DNA from 3 places in the Streptomyces sp. NPDC056061 genome. Region 2 is predicted to be linked to each of the others. Evidence: riboswitches for the same ligand, from Rfam matches in the RefSeq annotation. Region 2 holds a riboswitch; each other region holds the start of a gene.
What was found. Region 2 has a riboswitch for cyclic di-AMP ahead of ACFC79_RS16990 (transglycosylase SLT domain-containing protein). Riboswitches for the same ligand answer to the same signal wherever they lie in the genome.
Positions count from the first base shown of each region.

Region 1: it holds a riboswitch for cyclic di-AMP, as region 2 does, so the genes downstream of both, ACFC79_RS32945 (transglycosylase family protein) here and ACFC79_RS16990 (transglycosylase SLT domain-containing protein) in region 2, are expected to answer to the same signal.
Region 3: it holds a riboswitch for cyclic di-AMP, as region 2 does, so the genes downstream of both, ACFC79_RS23645 (peptidoglycan DD-metalloendopeptidase family protein) here and ACFC79_RS16990 (transglycosylase SLT domain-containing protein) in region 2, are expected to answer to the same signal.

Region 1 is NZ_JBHJWQ010000035.1:36,807-42,113, forward strand. It holds gene ACFC79_RS32935 (septum formation initiator family protein) at 1-103, opposite strand, end outside; gene eno (phosphopyruvate hydratase) at 274-1,560, opposite strand; gene ACFC79_RS32945 (transglycosylase family protein) at 1,920-2,678, opposite strand; cyclic di-AMP (ydaO/yuaA leader) riboswitch at 2,682-2,852, opposite strand; gene ACFC79_RS32950 (transglycosylase family protein) at 3,152-4,180, opposite strand; gene ACFC79_RS32955 (cytochrome P450) at 4,296-5,307, opposite strand, start outside.
Region 2 is NZ_JBHJWQ010000010.1:99,725-105,031, reverse strand. It holds gene ACFC79_RS17005 (MIP/aquaporin family protein) at 1-484, opposite strand, end outside; gene ACFC79_RS17000 (hypothetical protein) at 706-1,125, shown strand; gene ACFC79_RS16995 (DUF305 domain-containing protein) at 1,228-1,887, shown strand; cyclic di-AMP (ydaO/yuaA leader) riboswitch at 2,330-2,516, shown strand; gene ACFC79_RS16990 (transglycosylase SLT domain-containing protein) at 2,521-3,267, shown strand; gene ACFC79_RS16985 (hypothetical protein) at 3,410-3,727, opposite strand; gene ACFC79_RS16980 (APC family permease) at 4,077-5,307, shown strand, end outside.
Region 3 is NZ_JBHJWQ010000017.1:141,410-146,716, forward strand. It holds partial or broken gene ACFC79_RS23635 (STM4011 family radical SAM protein) at 1-15, shown strand, start outside; gene ACFC79_RS23640 (SGNH/GDSL hydrolase family protein) at 83-928, opposite strand; gene ACFC79_RS23645 (peptidoglycan DD-metalloendopeptidase family protein) at 1,215-2,150, opposite strand; cyclic di-AMP (ydaO/yuaA leader) riboswitch at 2,156-2,314, opposite strand; gene ACFC79_RS23650 (alpha-galactosidase) at 2,618-4,714, opposite strand; gene ACFC79_RS23655 (tyrosine-protein phosphatase) at 4,941-5,307, shown strand, end outside.

The DNA.
Region 1 (5,307 bases), on a different contig from region 2:
CCTGGCGGCGGTTCTGCGACCGGTAGACACGGGCGGCGGTCTGCTCGCCGAGCAGCCGCAACCGGGTCGCGGTGGAGAACCGGTCCCGGTCCTTCGCGGCCATGTCTCCGCCTCCCCACTACGCACGTCCGTCCCCGCACACGGTACGGGACCGGGTGCGGGGACGGACGGAGGCCGGGGCCTTCGGGCCGTGCGGGCCCGGAGGGCGTCGGCCCTCACGGTGCCGATCGGTGCGCGGACGGCGCGCCGATCGGTCCTGGAACGGCGTGCCGATCAGTCCGCCGGGCGGAACCGGGGGAACGCCGAGCGGCCCGCGTACACCGCGGCGTCGTCGAGGATCTCCTCGATGCGCAGCAGCTGGTTGTACTTGGCGACACGGTCCGAACGGGCCGGGGCGCCGGTCTTGATCTGGCCGCAGTTCACCGCGACGGCGAGGTCGGCGATGGTGACGTCCTCGGTCTCGCCGGAACGGTGCGACATCATGCACTTGAAACCGTTGCGCTGGGCGAGCTCGACGGCGTCCAGGGTCTCGGTCAGCGAGCCGATCTGGTTGACCTTGACGAGCAGGGCGTTGGCGGAGCCCTCCTCGATGCCGCGGGCCAGGCGCTCCGGGTTGGTGACGAACAGGTCGTCGCCGACGATCTGCACCTTGGCGCCGAGCCTGTCGGTGATGATCTTCCAGCCGGCCCAGTCGTCCTCGAACAGCGGGTCCTCGATGGAGACCAGCGGGTACGCGGAGACGAGCTCCTCGTAGTACTCGGTCATCTCGGCGGCCGAGCGGGACTTGCCCTCGAACTCGTACGTGCCGTCCTTGTAGAACTCGGACGCGGCGACGTCGAGCGCGAGCGCGATGTCCTTGCCCGGGACGTAGCCGGCCTCCTTGATGGCCTCGACGATGAGGTCGAGGGCGGCGCGGTTCGACTCCAGGTTCGGCGCGAAGCCGCCCTCGTCGCCGAGGCCGGTCGACAGGCCCTTGGTCTTCAGGACCTTCTTCAGGGTGTGGTAGACCTCGGCACCCCAGCGCAGGGCCTCGGAGAAGGACTCCGCGCCGATCGGGGCAATCATGAACTCCTGGATGTCGACGTTGGAGTCGGCGTGCGACCCACCGTTGAGGATGTTCATCATCGGGACGGGCAGCAGGTGCGCGTTCGGGCCGCCGAGGTAGCGGAACAGCGGCAGGTCCGAAGCCTCGGAGGCGGCGTGGGCGACGGCCAGCGAGACGCCGAGGATGGCGTTGGCGCCGAGCGAGCCCTTGTTCTCGGTGGCGTCCAGGTCGAACATCGCCTGGTCGATCAGCCGCTGCTCGGTGGCGTCGTAGCCGACGAGCTCCGGACCGATCTGCTCGATCACGGCGAGGACGGCCTTCTCGACGCCCTTGCCCTGGTAGCGGTTGGGGTCGCCGTCACGAAGCTCAATGGCCTCGAACGCACCGGTGGAGGCGCCGGACGGCACAGCAGCACGGCCCGTGCTGCCGTCGTCGAGGCCGACCTCGACCTCGACCGTGGGGTTCCCCCGGGAGTCGAGGATTTCTCGGGCTACGACGACGTCGATGGACGGCACGAGGCATCTCCTTCTGGGATATGACGCTGGTTCTGCAGGGTCACGTTGGCCTTGCGACAAGAGCCTAACCGGCCCGGCCCTCTCGACCCCACGACCGCCCGCCCGCTGGGACGAAAAAGGACCCGAGGGCGCACGATCCAGGACAAACGACAAGGGTGTTACGGATCAGTGACGACAAAAGTTGAAGCGACGGGCGCCGCGCACCGGAACGACACGTCGGACGGATGACAAGTCGTGCGGGTGACGCGCCAGACGGGAGCGGCACCCGCCGGGCGGGGCCACCACGCAGAAGCCCCGGCCCGGCGCGGACGGGGAAACGCGCGCCGGGCCGGGGCGGCTCGGGGAGGAGGGAGCCGGGCCTACTTCGTCAGGTGCAGCTGCTGACCCGGGTAGATCAGGTCGGCGTCCTGGACGATGTCCTTGTTCAGCTCGAACAGCCGCTGCCAGCCGCCCTCGACGCCGTGGTCCGCGGCGATCTCGCTGAGGGAGTCGCCGACGGCGACCTTGTACTCGCCGTCACCCTTCTTGACCTTCTTGCCGGTCGGGGTGGTGACGGTCTTCTTCGACTCGGCACGCGGGGCGGCGTGACGCTCCGAGCGGGAGGCGGCCGGGGCCTCGGTGCGCTCGGCCTTCTTCGGCTGGGCCTGCTGCGGCTGCTGACGCTTCGGCGCCGAGGGGGTGCTCTGCTGCTTGGAGGCACCGGACTTGGCGGAGGAACCGGTGTTGACGCCCGGGTCCACACCGTCGTTGCGCAGGTTGCCGGCCCCGGCGCAGCCCCAGGCGTTCGGTCCCTGCATGGCGAGGAGGCGCTCGGCGGTGGCGATCTGCTGGGCCTTGGTGGCCAGGTCGGCACGCGGGGCGTACTGCGTGCCGCCGGCGGCGGCCCAGCTGGACTGCGAGAACTGCAGACCGCCGTAGTAGCCGTTGCCGGTGTTGATGGACCAGTTGCCACCGGACTCGCACTGGGCGACGGCGTCCCAGGTGGCGACGGAAGCGGCGGAGGCGTTGGTCGCACCCATCAGCGGAACGGCGACGGCGGTGCCGGCGACACCGGCGAGCGTGGCGATCCGGACGGCCTTGGACGAACGGCGGTGCTTGCCCTTGCCGGAAAACAGCATGGAACTTCTCCTCACCGACGCCTACGAGGTGAGCTGTCGGGTTCGGGCCAAGTGAGTTGCCCGGTCGCACGTCCTAGCACGCGACTTCACCCCAAGCCGGTCCTGATGCGTCTTTCGACGATCGGGCCGGCGCCTACCTGGGTCCCCCGCTCCTGCCTACGGCGCTTTCGCGTCTGTTCCCTCCGACCGACGGCAGGATTCGGCGTGACGGTCGACGGGGCCCGCGGTGCGAGCGGTTTCGAACGTAAACACACCCAACCTCTACTTTCAAAGATGAACACATCGGACAATATGCCCTTACTTGCATCCGACGAACTGACGTTTCCGCAGGTCGGGGGTGATACGCGAGAGCACCTCGGACGCAACACACCAAAGAACACAAAGAGACCCATGTCTCACTTGAACGGAAGTGGACATAGGTCTCTAAAGCACCCCAGGTTTTGAGGCTCCCTCAGCCGGTCGGCAAGCCGCCCTCAGTCGGCCTTCACATCGAGGTCGAGGCTCTGGCCAGGGAGGATGAGGTCCGGATCGGAGCCGACGACGTCCTTGTTGGACTCGTAGAGCGCGGTCCACCCACCGGGAACCTTCTGTGCATCAGCAATCGCCCAGAGATTGTCACCGGGACGGACGGTGTACGCGTCGTCGGCGACCGGGGCCCCCGCGTCGCGCGCCCCGCCCTCGCCCCGGGAGGCGTGACGGCCCGACTCGCGGTCGTCGCCGCCGGTCGAGCCCCGCCCCTCCTCGGCGGCCGGGGCGCCGCGGTGCTTGCCGCCCGCGCCCGCGCTTCCGGGCACCCGGGACGGCACGGAGGAGCCGGAGGAATCGGAGGGAACGGAGGGATCGGAGGTGCTGGAGGAGCCGGAGGGGCTCGAACCGGATGAACCGGATGAACCGGGCGCATCACCGGCGTCGGCGGAACGGGAGGGGTCGGAGGACGGGGACGCCGACTCGGTGGCCGGGGGCTTCGTGGACGGCTCGGCGTCCCCCTTCGGCTCCTCGGCCTCGCCGGAGGGCGTGGCACCGTCGGCCGGGGACGTCGATGCGTCCCCGGACGCCTGCTCGTTCCCGGTGGCCCCGGTCGGCTCGGCGGAGGGCGTCGTTCCCGGGTCCACCCCGGGCAGCGTCCCGTCCGTCGCGAGGCCGGAGATCACCGCACAGCTCGGCCATGCCTTCGGACCCCGGGCGTCGAGGATCTTCTCGGCCACCGCGATCTGCTGCGCCCGGCTGGCGAGGTCGGCCCGCGGCGCGTACGACTCACCGCCGTACGCCTTCCACGTCTCCGGTGTGAGCTGGAGGCCGCCGTAGGAGCCGTTGCCGAAGTCGGCGCTCCACGTACCACCGCTCTCGCACTCGGCCACCCGGTCCCATGTCGTGGCGTCGGCCGCCTGCGCGGCGCCCGCGCCGAGCAGCGGGATGGCGATGGCGGATCCGGTCACACCCGCGGCGACGACGATGGCGGGTGCCTGACGAGGGCGACGGTGTCGGCCGTTCGCGGAGCCCATGGAATTGCCTTCCGTGTGACGGACAAGGTCTGACGAGCGACTGGTGAGTCGAACGGTGAACCTAGCCGGACCCGAACGCGTGTCACAAGTCGATGCAGCACGGATCACGTCAAAGTCACAGAGCTGACGTGGCGTCAGTTTTGACTGTTCCGGGGCGGGGTGTGAACTCCACGGGCAGGGTGCGCAGTCCGCGCATGATGAGCCCTCCACGCCACCGCATATCGGCGGGTTCCACCGCGAGTCGCAGGTCCGGAAGGCGGGTCAGCAGCGTGGCCAGTGCGGTCCGTCCCTCCAGCCGGGCGAGCGGCGCGCCCAGGCAGTAGTGGATGCCGTGCCCGTATCCGAGGTGCTGATTGTCACGTCGCGCGAGGTCGAGCGTGTCGGGCTCGTCGAAGCGCGCCGGGTCGCGGTCGGCGGCGGCGAGGACGACGAGGACCGGGTCCCCGGTCGCGATGTCCCGGCCGCCGAGCGTCAGCGGCTCGGTGGCGAACCGCCAGGTCGCCAGCTCCACCGGTCCGTCGTACCGCAGCAGCTCCTCGATCCCGGTTTCCAGCAGCCCGCCCTCGCCCGCGTCGAGGGAGTGTTGCAGCCGTGCCCGCTGTACGGGGTTGCGCAGCAGCGCGTACACCCCGTTGCCGATCAGGTTGACCGTCGTCTCGAACCCGGCGAAGAGAAGGATGAAGGCCATGGCCGCCGCCTCGTTCTCGGTGAGGTGCTCGCCGTGGTCGCTCGCCCTGATCAGTCCGGAGATCAGGTCGTCCGCCCCGTCCTCCCGCAGGCCCTCCCGCTTGCGGTGGATCAGTTCGGCGAGGTAGCCGCGCATCTTCTTCACCGACCTGGCGACCCCGCCGCGCGGGCCGCCGCCGTGCCGGATCATCATGCCCGCCCAGTCCCGGAAGTCGTCCTGATCCTCGCGCGGCACCCCCAGCAGGTCGCAGATGGCGTAGATGGGGAGCGGGAACGCGAAGTCGTGGATGAGGTCGGCCCGCCCCTCGGCGGCGAAACGGTCGATGAGCCGGTCCGTCAGTTCCTGTACGCGCGGCGCGAACTCGGCGACCCGGCGCGGGGTGAACGCCTTGGACACGAGTCGGCGCAGCCGGGTGTGGTCGGGCGGGTCGATGTTCAGC
Region 2 (5,307 bases):
TACCGATGACCTGGTCCCGCAATGCCCCCCATTCGGATACGGGAAGTGCGGTGTTTCCGTTGGCCGGCAGCGTCGAGAAGACGAATTGCGTCTTGATGGTGTGTCCGGGGTCGGCCCTCGCCAGCGCCTCGGTGTAATTCCAGCGCACCACCAGTGCGCCGACGAAGGCTCCCACGAGCTGCGCGAGGGAATAGGGTGCGACCTTTCTCCAGGGGAAGTCCTTGAAGGCTGCGAGCGAGAGCGTCACGGCGGGATTGAGATGCGCGCCGCTCAGCCTGCCCGCCACGTAGATGCCCAGGGTGACCCCGAGGCCCCAGGCCCAGGCGATGCTGTCGTGATTCCCGAGGCCGCCCGGCGGGTCGGTGAGCGCCCCGCCGGCGACGACCTGGGCCACCACACCGCAGCCGAAGAGGATGAGAATCAGCGTTCCGGCGAACTCCGCCGCGAGTTCCCCGCCGATTCCCGACAACTTGAGCCGCTCCATGGGGATCTCGCTTCCTGTCAGGTCACGGCGGGTGGCGGCATTGATCCACATATGAGCGTAGGTGCCGGGAAACGCTTCCGCACGCGGTGGTGGTGCGAAGGCGAGGGACGTCGCCGCGGCGTCGCGGCGCGGAGGGCGGGGTGCCATGGGGCGGTAAACCCCATGGGGGTATTGTCGGCCGGAACCGCAGGGCTCGTACGACCGAGGATGCCGAGGCAGCCGTGAATCGCAGGTGGACACGCACACCGGGAGCACTCCGGCTGCTCGTCCTCTGTGCCGTCCTGTGCGGGATGTTCCTGATGCACGGGGCCCCGGCGAGCGCGGTGGAGGGCTGCCACGACGCCATGGCCATGAGTGCGGCACCGCCCGTGCCCGTGCGGGCGGGGACCGGACCCCTCGCGCAGGCGGACGAACGCGGCACCGTCCACGCGGCGCCCGACCTGCCCGGCGCGACCGGCGAGTCCTGCGTGTCGACCCAGGCCCGGGACCGGCTGGTGCCGCTGCCGGCGGCGCTGGGATCCGTGCTCCTGGCCGCGTGGTTCCTCCCGGGGCGCGGTGGTGCCCCCCGCGGACCGGTGCGGCGGGGGCCGCCGTACGCAGGAAGAGGGCTGTTGCTCCAGGTGTGTGTCGCGCGGACGTGACAGGTGGTTCGCCGGCCCCGGCCCCGGCCGGACCGGCAGGACGATCTGCCCGACTCCCGCGCGTCACCGATGTGGCGCCGACCACCTGGAAAGACACCTGTGATGTCAGTTTCTCCCACCCGTTCCGCGGCCGGCCGACGTGCGTCGCTCGCCGTCGCCGTGCTCGCCCTGGCGCTGACGGCCTGCGGTACCTCCGACGACTCCGGCGGCTCGTCCATGCCGGGCACGGAACACGCTTCCCCCGCAGCCTCCGCGCAGGTCACCCCCGGCGCGTTCAACGATGCGGACGTGGAGTTCGCGCAGCAGATGATCCCGCACCACCGTCAGGCCGTCGAGATGGCGGAGCTGGCCGACGGCCGTGCCGCCGATTCCGAGATCAAGGCGCTGGCCGCGGCGATCAAGAAGGCCCAGGACCCCGAGATCGACACCATGACGGGTTGGCTGAACGCCTGGGGCAGGCCACTGCCCGCGGTCTCGTCCTCGGCGGAGGACATGCCCGGCATGCATCACGGTCCGGACGGCTCGGGCATGCCCGGGATGATGTCCGGCAAGGACATGAATGATCTCGGGGCAGCCAAGGGCACGGACTTCGACAAGAAGTTCGCCCGGCTCATGATCGCGCACCACGAAGGCGCGGTCACCATGGCCGAGAGTGAACGGAAGAACGGCCGCGACGCCGATGCGAAGAAGCTCGCCGGAGCTGTCGTCGCCGCGCAGACCGGCGAGATCGAGAAGATGAACAAGATCCTCTCCAGGCTCTGAGCATCGTTGTGCGGGGCCGTCCGTCGTGTGATGACGGGCGGCCCCGCCGCGTGTCCGGGCGGTGCGCGGGCCTCGACCGCGGGCTCCGGCGGAGGCTCGCAGCCCGCAACACGCGGTCCGTAGCACGCAGACCGCCGAGGAATGTCGCAATGTGGGCGATTTGCCCTTAATTATAATTTTGGTCGATACGGGTAACTCGGGTATGTGATGCGGCCTTTGGCTGTCGGGTGAAATGTCCTTTTCGTGAATCCGTGGTGCGCGTCACACGAGGGCTTCGTCGCGGCTCGGTCCGTGCTCCGGTTCCCCTTTCGTGCGGGGACGGTTGGCTCCCTGGTGTGAGGTGGCTTACTGCGAATTGAATGAATTGATCATGCGGATCAATTGTGATCAAAAAATGCAGGCTTGTTTCATTCCGCTTTTCTCGCCTACGGTCACCGTCAATCCGGACGGAACGCCGAATCCTGCCGCCGTCCGAGAACCCGACCCACTCACGTACGGCAGGAGCGGGGGAACCAGGTAGGCCGCCGGTCCGGTATCCGGACCGGCTCGGGGTGAAGTCGCATTCGTGTGCGGCCGGACATCTCCAGTCCGAACCCGACAGCTCACCTCGCAGGCGGCGGAGAGGAATTCGCCATGACCGCAACGGGCAAGTACCGTCGCCACTCGTTCATTTCGCCGACCCGCGGCCTCATTGCCGCTGCGACGGGCGGAATGGCCCTCGTGCTCCCGCTGATCGGTGCCGGTTTCGCCTCGGCCGCTCCGGCGCAGGCCCCCACCGGAAAGGCCGTGGCATCCGCCGCGTCCGTCGTCGGACAGGTTCCCGCGCGCAATGCCGCACCTGCCACGCATTCCGTGATCGCGGGCGACACCCTTTCCAAGATCGCGCAGAAGTACTCCGTCGAGGGCGGCTGGCAGAAGCTGTACGAGGGCAATCGAGCCGTCATCGGCGGCAACCCCGCCCTGATCGTCCCGGGCATGAAGCTGGCCGTCGGCGCCGCCGCCGTACCGGCTGCGAGCGGCTCCGCGGCCGCGACCATCACCGCCGCGCCGGTCTCGTACCCGAACAACCTGGACGGCTGGATCAGGGAGTCGCTGGCCGTCATGGCCCGTCACAGCATCCCGGGCAGCTACGACGGCATCCACCGCAACATCATGCGGGAGTCCTCCGGCAACCCCCGGGCCATCAACAACTGGGACTCGAACGCCGCCGCCGGGACGCCGTCCAAGGGCCTCCTCCAGATCATCGAGCCGACCTTCCGTGCCTACCATGTGCCCGGCACCTCGCTGGACGGCTACGACCCGGTCGCCAACATCACCGCCGCGTGCAACTACGCCGCGGCCAAGTACGGCTCGATCGACAACGTGTTCGGCGCCTACTGATGCCCGCAGGCACCGGTTGACGGCCGGTGCGACACGGACGCGATGCGCCCCCGCGGAAGGCCGGACGGCCCGACGCGGGGGCGCATCGCGGGGCCGAAGGCGGGCGGCGCGAGCGCGCGTCGCCCCCGCGAGCGCCTGTCCCTCATTCCTGGGCGCTCCCTGCCGGGCGTTCCGGCGCCCGGAGCGGTGGTCGGGGAACCGTGGCCGCCGCACCCAGCCGGACCGACCGCACCACCGCGTCGTGGAGGCTTCGGCTGTCCTCCTCCGAATCGCAGGGCACGGGGCTGCCCGACATGGTGAACCAGTCGATCGCGCCCGTGTACTGCACGGTCACCTGAGCCGTGTCGTCGGCCCAGGTCGTATGAATGGTCAGGTCCCCGGTCAGGACACCGACCTCCTCGGTGAGCACGCCGCCGTGCCCGGAGAAAACACCACGAGTCGTCCATGACGCCCAAGCCATGCATCCAGGCTGGCACCTGGTCCGGCAACGCGCGACCCGCGGGCCGTGCCACCCGTGCGTCCCGGGGCGTCGTCGCCCGTTCCGGATGCCGGGACGGGCAAAACTTTCCATCCCGGCCGGCTGCGGTTCCCGCACATACCGACTACCGCAGGAAATGACGCACTTCTGTCGTCAAATCGTCGTGGTGCGATGCATCGACAACGAATTCCGTAGGTAAACAGCTCTTGACCTGCGGAACTCGTCGAGATTGCATGTCGCGCTGGGAGCGACGAAACCACACACCACGTCCTCGTCTGGAGGCGATACCGCTCCCTGCTCGAACATCACACCTGTCGATCGGAAACGCACGATGACCGAAACGCTCAGCGCTCCCCAGGCGCTCGCACCGGCGACCGGCCCCACCCCGCAGAAGCTCAAGCGTTCCATCGGCGTCGTGGGCGGGACACTGCTCACGCTGTCGTGCGTGACGCCCGCCTCGACCCTGTTCGTGGTCGTACCGGACCTGTTCTCCAGCCTGGGCACGTACACGGCACTCACCATCGCCATCGGCTCGCTGCTCTGCATCGCCGTCGCCTTCTGCTACTCGGAACTCGGCACCCTGATCCCGAGCGCGGGAGGCGAGTACGCCATGGTGTCGACCATGGCGGGACGGCTCGCCGGCTGGCTCGTCTTCGTGCTGTCCCTGCTCGTCGTGATGATCGTGCCTCCGGTCATCGCCATGGGCACGGCCGACTACCTCGCTCCCGTCGTGCACATCCCGGCCCCCGCGGCGGGCGCCGGGGTCATGCTGCTGGCCACCCTCGCCGGCCTGCTGGACCTGCGGGCCAACGCGTGGATCACCGGGATCTTCCTCGTCCTGGAGGTGATCGCCGCCGCCCTCGTCGCCGTTCTCGGCTTCGCCCACTCCGAGCGCGGAGCCTCCGCGCTGGTGCACGGTCAGGTCGCCTCCTCGGACGGCACGACCTCCACCGTGACCGCGATGATGGTGATCTCCGGACTCGCGATCGCGCTCTTCATCACCCAGGGCTTCTCCACCGCCGTCTACCTCTCGGAGGAACTGGAGAACCCGCGCCGCAACGTCGCCCGTACCGTGCTCGCCACCCTTGCCATCTCCAGCGCGGTCATCCTCGTTCCCGTCATCGCTCTCACGATGGGCGCCCCGGACCTCGCGGCACTGACCTCGGGCGACCTCAACACCATGATCGTCTCCTGGTCCAACTCGGCCGTCGGAACCTTCGTCAGCCTCTGCGTCGCCCTCGCCATCATCAACGCGGGCATCGTGATGGTCATCCAGAACTCACGGGTCCTGTTCGCCTCCGCCCGCGACAAGGCATGGCCCGAGCCGGTCAACCACGCACTGTCCAGGCTCGGTCGGTTCGGTTCCCCGTGGGTGGCCACCCTGCTCGTCGGCGTCCCCGGCGCGGCACTCTGCTTCGTCAACCTGGACACCCTGTACGGCGTCACCGGCGTCTCCGTCACCGGCATGTACCTGCTGGTCGCCGTCGCCGCCCTGCTCTGCCGCCGCGGCGCCCACCGCGAGGCGCCCGCCTGGCGCATGCCCCTGTGGCCGACGATCCCCG
Region 3 (5,307 bases), on a different contig from region 2:
CCGGGACCGGCCCGGCGGGCGGGAGCGTCGTGCCGACGGACGGCATCCGCGGGCGCGTGCCCGCGGCCTGCCGGAACGCCCCTCAGAGCGGAAGCAGGTCCGGTCGCTTCGCCTCGACGTGGTCGCCGGAGGACTCGCCGCGCAGCCGTCGGCCGATCCACGGAACCAGGTACTCGCGCGCCCAGTGGATGTCGTCGCGGCGCACTTCGAGCGTGCCGCGCCGGTCCTGCGGGGGCCACGCCTGGTCCGGGTCGGCCGGCACCTCCAGCCCGAGGACCTGAGCAGCGCGCAGCGCGACCCGGGTGTGTCCTTCGGGGGACAGGTGGAGCCGGTCGTCGTCCCAGGCACGCCGGTCCTGGACGGACCGCAGCGACCACAGGTCGAGAACGGGGCAGTCGTAGCGGTCGGCGATGGCCCGCACATGGGCGGTGTACGTGGCGATCTTGCCGCGCAGGTGGCGCAGCACAGGAACGCCGCGGGTGTCGAAGCCGGTGGTGACCATGACCGTGCCGACCGACCGGGCCAGTTCGGCGACCGCGCGTTCGAAGCGCTCGGCCACGTCGTCCGGGTCGGTGCCGGGCCTGATGATGTCGTTGCCACCCGCGCAGAAGGTCACCAGGTCGGGTGCCAGTTCCTTGGCGCGCGGCACCTGCTCCTCGACGATCTGGTCGAGGAGGCGTCCGCGTACGGCGAGGTTGGCGTACCTGAAGTCCGCGTGCGTGGGGCCTTCGGGGTGCGTCGCCGCGTCGGGTTCCGGGAGCTGGTCCGCGAGGAGTACCGCGAAACGGTCCGCCCAGCCGACGTAGGTCCCGTCCGGGCCGGGGTCTCCGACTCCCTCGGTGAAGCTGTCGCCGATCGCCGCGTACGACCCGATGACGTCCTGTCGGTCGTTGACGTCACGTTGGTTGTTTCTCGAATCGTCTGCCACAAGGGCTTATCCTGCACCGACGAATGTGACCTACGCGACCGTAATAAGGGGTTGACGGGTGGTGAGATAAACCACCCGGTCAGTGCCCGCGACGAGGGAATAGGGCCTGGGGCAATAGAGGGTGGCCTCACGACCGGCGACCCGGGAGGCGCAGTCGCGGGGCATCGAGAGCCCGCCTCCTCTCGCCCCTCGGGTCGTGAGCGGAAGGGGCGGTGCGCCGCCGCGCACCGCCCCTTCGGTCTCGCCCGGGTCGCCCCCGGTCACTTCGGCCGTCCGGCCGCTCGGATCAGACGTAGATGCCGTGCGCCGCGAGGTAGGCGATCGGGTTGATGTCCGAGCCGTACGCCGGGCCGGTGCGGACCTCGAAGTGCAGGTGCGGACCGGTGGCGTTGCCGGTGGAACCGGAGAGACCGATCTGCTGACCGGCGCCCACGGACTGGCCCGCCGAGACCGAGATCGAGGACAGGTGGCCGTACTGGGAGTAGCGGCCGTCCGCGTGCTTGATGACGACCTGGTTGCCGTACGCGCCGCCCCAGCCGGCGGTGACGACGGTGCCGGAGGTGATGGCCTTCACGCCGGTGCCGGTGAAGACGGGGAAGTCGATCCCGGTGTGGCTGCCGCTGGACCAGTTGGAGCCGGACGCGCGGTACCCGGTGGTGTGGTTGCCGGGAACGGGGTGGACGTAACCGGAGGCGCTGCTCCCGGCGGCCGGGGCAGACGTCTTCGCCTCCGTGACCGTCAGGGGCTTGGCGGCCGACGCGGTCTTGGCCGGGGCGGACTTCTCGACGACCGCCGACGGCGCCGTGGGGACCTTCGACGGGAGCGAGGAGCCCGCGCCCGCGCCGGCGGGCGCGGAGGTGCCGGAGACCTCGGCGCCGAGCGTCAGCTTCATGCCCGGGAAGATCAGGCTCGGGTCGTCGCCGACGACCGCGCGGTTGTCCTGGTACAGCTTCTGCCAGCCGCCGTCGACCTTGTGCTCGGCGGCGATCTTCGACAGGTAGTCGCCCGCGACGACGGAATACGTCGTGGCGGCCTGCGCCTGGGCAGCCGGACGGGCCGGGGCGGTGTGCGCGGCGGAGGCCGGGGCCGCTTGTTCGGCGGCGTGGGCGCCGGTGGCACCGAGCAGCGGCAGCGCGATGACGGCGCCGCCGGCGCTCACCGCGGCGACACCGCGGGCGACGGCGCCGGTCCTGATACGACGGTGCTTACCCGAAATGGGCATGACGTGCTTCCTCTCCGGCGCCTGCGAGGTGAGCTGTCGGGTTCGGGCTGGAGATGCCCGGTCGCGCGGTGCGCGACTTCACCCCGAGCCGACCGGATTTCTCCGTTCGGCGGACTACCTGGTTCCCCCGCTCCTGCCACACGATGAGTGGGTGCGATATCCGGTCGGCGGCAGGATTGGGCGGTCCGTCCGGAATGACGGTGACCGTAAGCGAATCGGGACGACGAGAACAAGCCGTCGATTCCGCGACGGATTCCGCGCCGTGAATTCGGCGCGGAATTCCGGTCACCCTCCGTGGATTACGGATCTTGAATTTCCGCACCGCACGGGGAATACGCGACGCGCCCGCCGGCACGTACGGTCACGGATATGATCCCGCTCACGAGCACGAAACCCTCGACGGGATCATTCACCACATAAGCCACCAAAATGCCCATTACGGACACCGCGGAGAGGGCGGCGGGAGGTCACGCGCGCCGCAGCCTCAGCACCCGCGCGTCGAGGTCCCCCCGCAGGCCCGTGTGCAGGCCCTGGTGGAGCAGCACCGAACCGTGGTGCACCGCACCCGTGTCCAGGCAGGTGTACGTCGCCGTCGGGTCGAGTCCGCGCAGCCGCAGGGCCGGCGGCCGTTCGCCGTACCGCTGCGCCTCCAGCCACACCAGGACCACGGTCTCCTCGCCGTGGACGTACTGCACCGCGCTCAGACCGCCGCGCGGGGCGCGCAGCCGGTACAGCGCCCCGCGCTGCACGTGCGGCCGGATCTCCTTGTAGAGGTCCACCCAGCTCCGCGCCTCGGCCAGTTCCTCCGCGCTCCACTCGGTGAGGTCCCCGCCCACGCCGAGCACCCCGGCCATCGCGCTCACGAAGCGGAAGCGCAGCGAGCTGACCCGGTCGTTGAGCTGCACGTTCGGGCTGTCGGTGACCCAGGCGGCCATCACCCGGGCCGGATGGATCTGACTGAAGCCCTCCTGGATGACGAGGCGGTCGAGCGGATCGGTGTTGTCCGAGGTCCACACCTGGTCGGTACGGGAGAGAATGCCCAGGTCGACCCGGCCGCCGCCGCCCGAGCAGGATTCGAACGCCACCGAGGGATGCGCGGCCCGCAATCGGTCGATCAACGCGTAGAGGCCGTCGACATGCTCGACCCAGAGTTTCTGCGCATACTCCTCACCGGGCCAGCCGGCGTCCGTGAAACTGCGGTTGAAGTCCCATTTCACATAGTCGATCGGAGCACTGGTCAGCAGGGCGTCCAGTTGTTCCCACAGATACTCGCGCACATCGTTCCGGGCGAGATTGAGAACCAGTTGATGACGGAACTCGGTCCGCGTACGCCCCGGGAAATGCTGAACCCAGTCGGGATGCGCGCGATAAAGATCGCTGTCGGGGTTGACCATTTCCGGTTCGACCCAGATGCCGAACTGCATACCGAGGCCGTGCACTTCGTCGGCGAGCGGTTTCAACCCGGCGGGGAAGCGGTCCGGATTCGGCGTCCAGTCCCCGAGACCGGCCCGGTCGTCGGTGCGCCGCCCGAACCAGGCGTCGTCCACGACGAACAGTTCGACTCCCATGGCGGCCGCGCGCTCGGCCAGGGCGCGTTGCTGGTCCTGCGAGATGTCGAATCCGGTCGCCTCCCAGGAGTTGTAGAGCACCGGTCGCAACCGCTCCGCGTCCGGGACGACGTGGGCCAGTTGCCAGGCGTGCCAGGCGCGACTCGCCCCGCCGAAGCCCGCCCCGCTCCACAGGCCGGCGAAGACGGGGGTGGTGTACGACTCCCCCGGCGCGAGCCGCAGCAGTCCCGCGTCGTCGTGGCCGGCTCCTCCGGTGATCTGCACGATCCCGTCGGGGAGTTGCTGTACGGAGATCCGCCACGATCCGGACCAGCCGAGCGCGCAGCCGTAGACCTCGCCGTGCTCCTCGGTGGCCGTGCCGTCCGCGTCCAGGGCCACCCAGGGCAGGTGCTGGTGCCCGGTGTGGCCGCGCCTGCTGGAGATGACGCTCTCGCCGTAGGTCAGCTCCGTCCGGGCGATCTGTGTCTCCGCCGCCCATCGGCCGTGCAGCCGGCTCATCCGCCAGCCGTCCCGGGCGGGCAGCGTCCAGGCGGCGGCGTCGGCGCGCAGCAGTTCCAGCGGCGGTCCGTCCGGCCCGGTGTGGGCGACGGTGGCCCAGCGCTCGATCACGTCGGAGTCGTCCCGCATCCGGTAGTGCAGGTCGAGGGCGAGCCGGTGCACCGGGTCGGTGAAACCGATCCGCAGCTCGTCACCGTCCACCGCGGCACCGGCGAGGACCCACTCGGTGCCGCGGACCTCCTCGGTGCGTACCGACAGAGCCGGGCGCACGAACCGGGGGCCGCCCTCGACGGGATACTCCTCGCGGCCGTCGAGCGCGGACTCGAACCCCCTGGGCGGCGGCTGAGGCGCGGCGGCCAGGGCTTCGGCCGCCGCGAGGGAGATCTGCGGCCCCCAGTGCAGATGGACGAGTTCGTCCCGCTCCGTGAGCTGTAGTGCGTAGCTGCTGCTCGCCCCGGTGAGCAGCCAGGTCCGGCCGGTGTCGCCCGTCTCGATCATCGCATCCCCACATTCCAACAGTTCCGCACATCATCGACCATCGCCGTCGGCGGGGCAACGGTTGCGGCGAGTGATCCACCGACGGACTCACGGCCGCGGCACGGGAATTGGCCGGGGTCTCGACAGGGAATGGGACGAGATGATTGCCTGAGGAACCGATGTCGTATCGTCGCGGGGGTGGCCTTGTCGGCGACTCGCGTCGACGCCAGACACCCCAGGAGTCACCGTGCCGCAGCAGCCGCAGATCCCGTCGACGGAACCCGAACTGGCGGGCGTCCGCAATTTCCGCGACGTGGGCGGACTGCCCACCGCGGACGGACGGCGGGTGCGGTACGGCAGGCTCTTCCGCAGCGGGCACCTCGCGCACGCCACGGCCGAGGACACCGCCTTCCTCGGCGGTCTCGGGCTGCACACGATCTTCGACTTCCGCAATGCGGCCGACCGCCGACTCGACGGTCTCGACGTGGAGCTGCCGGGCGTTCGCAACCTGAGCATTCCGCTCTCCGACCCGGCCGACGGCGCCGAGTTCTGGCGGATGGTGCGCGACGGCGACCTCGACCAGTTGCGCTCGCTCCTCGCCGACGGCAAGGGGG